DNA from 2 places in the Rhizobium beringeri genome. Region 1 is predicted to be linked to the other one. Evidence: riboswitches for the same ligand, from Rfam matches in the RefSeq annotation. Region 1 holds a riboswitch; the other holds the start of a gene.

Region 1 (2,466 bases):
GAGCTTGACCAGCTTGCGGCCGACGACCTGGCTCAGCACCGAGGCGGAAGCGGCATAGAAAATCGCCGCCCAGACCATGTAGCCCGGAATGGAGAAGCTGTGGCCGCTGATGCGGAAGATGAAGCCGCTCGAAAGCTCCCAGAGCACGCCGATGAAGCTCACCAGGAGAATGGTCGACTGCAGCAGGCCGAGAACCAATCCTGTCGTGCTTTCGGCAAGGTTGCGGGAATCCTCGTGCAGACGTTGGTCCGGATTGACGCCGATCAGGCCGCTGGAGGCAAGCCGCAGCGCCCGCTTGCGCTTCAGCCACTGGTCGACGAGATCGCGTGACAGGCCTTCGCGCATATAGAGCGCGGTCATCTGGTTCAGCCAGGCCTGCAGCACGTTGAGCAGCAGCAGTGTGCCGGCGATCATCGCGAAGATTTCAAGTTGGTGGAAGAATTCGCCGAGGTCGCGGCGCTCCAGCGAGTCATAGAAGGGAGCATTCCACTCGTTCAAAATGACCTGGCCGTAGGACGTCGCCAGGATAACGAGGATCAGCACGGTCGCCAGAAACAGCACCCTGCCACGCACGTCCGAATTCCAGAATGCTGAGAACATGACGCCGAGGCGATATGTCAGGCTGAAATCATACCCTACCCTATCCTGCCTCCGGATGCCCGGCCTCCCCTCGATTTTATCTGCCATTACGCTTTTCCAAATCGCCCATGCCCCTATAAATAACATGGTGGCGTTACGGGTCTATCAACAGATTCTATCATTCATTAAACTGTGATGATGCGGCAGAGGTCACTTGACTGCAGTCGACAGTTGATTCGCGACCCGACTGGGTCTAATTAAAGCGCTCCGTGGTGATTTGGCCGGCCGGCTTGCAGCCACGTTAAAAAAGTCGCTAAAGGGCCGCGTGCGGACCGGTAGCGATTTTTTTCGCCGCCGGTTTTTGTTTTTGATCGAGTGACCGCAATGCCCATCAAGATCCCCGATACGCTGCCCGCCTTCGAAACCCTGGTTCAGGAAGGTGTGCGGGTGATGACCGAGACGTTGGCGATCCGTCAGGATATCCGACCGTTGCAGATCGGGCTGCTCAACCTCATGCCGAACAAGATCAAGACCGAACTGCAGATGGCCCGTCTCGTCGGCGCCTCGCCGCTGCAGGTGGAACTGTCGCTCATCCGTATCGGCGGCCACAAGGCGAAGAACACGTCCGAAGATCATCTGCTTGCCTTCTACCAGACCTGGGAGGAGGTAAAGCACCGCAAGTTCGACGGCTTCATCATCACCGGGGCGCCGATCGAGCTTTTGCCCTATGAGGACGTCACCTATTGGGCGGAGATGCAGGAGATTCTCGACTGGACGGAAACAAATGTCCATTCGACGATGAACGTCTGCTGGGGCGCGATGGCGGCGATCTATCATTTCCACGGCGTTCCGAAATATGAGCTGAAAGAGAAGGCCTTCGGGGTTTACCGCCATCGCAACCTGAAGCCTTCGTCCATCTATCTCAACGGCTTTTCCGACAATTTCGAAGTGCCGGTGTCGCGCTGGACCGAAGTGCGCCGCGCCGATATCGAGAAATCCGAAAGCCTGGAGGTCCTGATGGAATCGGCCGAGATGGGCGTGTGTCTCGTGCATGAGAAGAAGGGCCGGCGGCTCTACATGTTCAACCATGTCGAATATGATTCCACCTCGCTTTCCGACGAGTATTTTCGCGACGTCGATGCCGGCGTGCCGATCAAGATGCCGCACAATTATTTCCCGCATAATGATCCGGCGCTTGCGCCGCAGAACCGCTGGCGCAGCCATGCGCATCTCTTGTTCGGCAACTGGATCAACGAAATCTACCAGACGACGCCCTTTGATGTGGAAGAGATCGGCACGGACCTCTGACCGTTGCCGATCGCGCCTCGAGCCGGTGCCGCCGCATCACCGCTGCGGCATTTTCTTTCTAATCCGCCGGTTGCGGATTGAAGCAAATGCGGGCAGGTTCCTGTCCTGAACCCCACCACACCGCGCGTCTTCATCGGACGTGCAATGCACTTTGAATCGCTGCAAATTCCTCAAATCTATTCCGAATTGAGGAATTTGCAGCAGAGATAGAATGGACGGTCGATCATGTCGGATAAGTTGGAGCGGGACGTTTTCGGGCAGACGAAGGCGGGCGAAACCGTCTATCGCGTCGTGATCAAGGGCGGCGGTCTGACGGCCAAGATCATAAGCTGGGGCGGGGTCATCCAGGATCTGCGTCTCGAGGGACATGACGCGCCGCTGCAGCTCGGCTTTGACGATTTCGACAGCTACCCCCTCTATTCGTCCTATTTCGGCGCGACACCCGGCCGCTGTGCCAACCGTGTCGGCGGTGGCAGGTTTACGCTTGACGACGAGGACTATCAGCTCGAACTGAATGAAAACGGCGTGACGCATCTGCATGGCGGCAGCGACAATATCGCCAAACGCAACTGGACGATC
Region 2 (2,466 bases), 4.0 Mb from region 1:
GCCGAGGCCGGAGCCGTAGAGGCTGGCGGGCTTTTCCTGCATGTGTTCGTAGACGAGGCGGCCGACGATCTGGCCGTCTTCGAGGATGAACGGCACTTCGTGGCTGCGCACTTCGAGCACGGCACGGCTGCCGCGCCCGCCGGCAGGCGCATGGCCGAAGCCCGGATCGAAGAAGCCGGCATAATGGACGCGGAATTCGCCGACCAGCGGATCGAAGGGGGTCATCTCGGCTGCGTAATCCGGCGGCACGTGCACCGCCTCGCGCGAGACGAGGATATAGAACTCATCGGGATCGAGGATCAGCTCGTTACGGCCGCGGCTGTGGAGCGGTTCCCAGAAATCGAAGAGGTCGTGCTCGGCCTTCTTGTCGACGTCGACGACGGCAGTGTGATGTTTGCCGCGATAACCGATCAGGCCGTCCTTGTCTCCGGCAAGGTCGATCGACAGGGCGATGCCGCCGCCTGATACGTTCGGCAGCTTGCTGGCGACCAGCGTCTCGCTCTCGTGCAGCTTCAAAAGTTCCGGCTCGCCGAGCAGCGCCTGGCCAACGCGGAAACGAATCTGCGACAGGCGTGAGCCGCGGCGCACGACGATCGGGAAGGTGCGCGGGCTGATTTCGAGATAGAGCGGGCCGGCATAGCCTGCCGGGATCTTGTCGAATTCCTGGGCGTAATCGGTGATGACGCGGGTGAAGATATCAAGGCGCCCGGTCGAGCTCTTCGGATTGGCCGAGGCCGACATGTCGACCGGCAGCGCTAAGCTCTCCATCAGCGGCACTATGTAGACGCAGCCGGTTTCGAGCACCGCGCCTTCGGACAGGTCGATCACGTGCAGGCTCAGCCGGTCGAGCTTGTCGGAAACCAGATGCGAGGGGCCCGGCATGAAGCTGGCGCGCACGCGAAAAGCCTTGCCGCCCAAGCGCAGGTCGAGGCTTGCCGGCTGGATCTGGTCGCGGTCCAGCTCCCTCTCGGAGATCAGACGCCCCGTTTCGAACAGCGCGGAGATCGCGCGATCCGCCAGAATTCCCGTTTCGCGAGCCATCATGCCTCATCCATCATTTGCCGCCGACAAAACCAAACTCGGGGAATTGACGCAAGCAGCTAACAGCAGTATTGCAGAATTATCCCGTGGTGATTTGGCCGGTCGGCTTGCAGCCACGTTAAACAAGTGGCTAAAAAGACCGGGTTGAAACCGGTCTGCTTTTGCGACCGGTTTTTTTGTTATGTGAAGGTGATGGCATGAGCAAGACCTGGCGCCCGGCAACCCAACTCGTCCACGGTGGCACGCTGCGTTCGCAATATGGCGAGACGTCCGAGGCAATCTATCTCACGCAAGGTTTCGTCTACGAGACGTCGGAGGCGGCCGAAGCCCGCTTCAAGGGCGAGACGGAGGGCTTCATCTACGCCCGCTACGGCAGCCCCACCAACGACATGTTCGAAAAGCGTATGTGCATGCTCGAAGGCGCCGAAGACGCCCGCGCCACCGCTTCCGGCATGGCCGCCGTCACCGCGGCGATCCTCTGCCAGCTGAAATCAGGCGATCATATCGTCGCGGCGCGCGCCCTGTTCGGCTCCTGCCGCTGGGTCGTCGAGACGCTGGCGCCGAAGTACGGCATCGAATGCACGCTGATCGACGGCCGGGATCTCGCAAACTGGGAAAAGGCGATCACGCCGAAGACCAAGGTGTTCTTCCTGGAAAGCCCGACCAACCCGACGCTCGAAGTGATCGATATCGCCGGTGTCGCCAAGCTCGCCAACCAGATCGGCGCCAAGGTCGTCGTCGACAACGTCTTTGCGACACCGCTCTTCCAGAAGCCGTTGGAGCTCGGCGCCCATATCGTCGTTTATTCCGCCACCAAGCATATTGACGGCCAGGGCCGCTGCCTCGGCGGCGTCGTGCTTTCCGACAAGGAATGGATCGACGAGAACCTGCACGACTATTTCCGCCATACCGGTCCGGCGATGTCGCCGTTCAATGCCTGGACTTTGCTGAAGGGCATCGAGACGCTGCCGCTGCGCGTGCGCCAGCAGACCGAGAATGCGGCGAAGATCGCTGATTTCCTGGCTGAGCAAGGCAAGGTCGCCAAGGTGATCTATCCCGGCCGCAAGGACCATCCGCAGGCCGATATCATCGCCAAGCAGATGACCGGCGGCTCGACGCTGGTCGCCTTCGAGCTGAAGGGCGGCAAGGATGCGGCCTTTGCGCTGCAGAACGCGTTGGAGATCGTCAAGATCTCCAACAATCTCGGCGACAGCAAGAGCCTGATCACCCATCCGGCGACGACGACGCACAAGAACCTGACGGAAGAGGCACGCGCCGAACTCGGCATCTCGCCTGGCACGGTCCGCCTTTCGGCCGGCATCGAGGATACCGATGACCTGATCGAGGATTTCGCGCGGGCGCTTGCCAAGGTTTCGGCCTGATCTAGGATAAAGGCGGCCGGACCTCATCTGGGGTTCGGCCGTG

Evidence for each region. A riboswitch is a leader RNA that binds a small molecule or an ion and turns the genes downstream of it on or off. The one in region 1 is predicted to bind S-adenosylmethionine.
Region 2: linked by a shared signal. The riboswitch ahead of ELH03_RS01025 (O-succinylhomoserine sulfhydrylase) and the one ahead of metA (homoserine O-acetyltransferase MetA) in region 1 are both predicted to bind S-adenosylmethionine.

The regions. Positions count from the first base shown of each region.
Region 1 is NZ_SILG01000001.1:4,199,349-4,201,814, reverse strand. Features, by position in the region: gene ELH03_RS20945 (ABC transporter ATP-binding protein/permease) at 1-726, opposite strand, end outside; SAM riboswitch at 839-916, shown strand; gene metA (homoserine O-acetyltransferase MetA) at 964-1,887, shown strand; gene ELH03_RS20935 (aldose epimerase family protein) at 2,113-2,466, shown strand, end outside.
Region 2 is NZ_SILG01000001.1:188,208-190,673, reverse strand. Features, by position in the region: gene ELH03_RS01030 (2'-deoxycytidine 5'-triphosphate deaminase) at 1-1,044, opposite strand, end outside; SAM riboswitch at 1,118-1,196, shown strand; gene ELH03_RS01025 (O-succinylhomoserine sulfhydrylase) at 1,239-2,423, shown strand.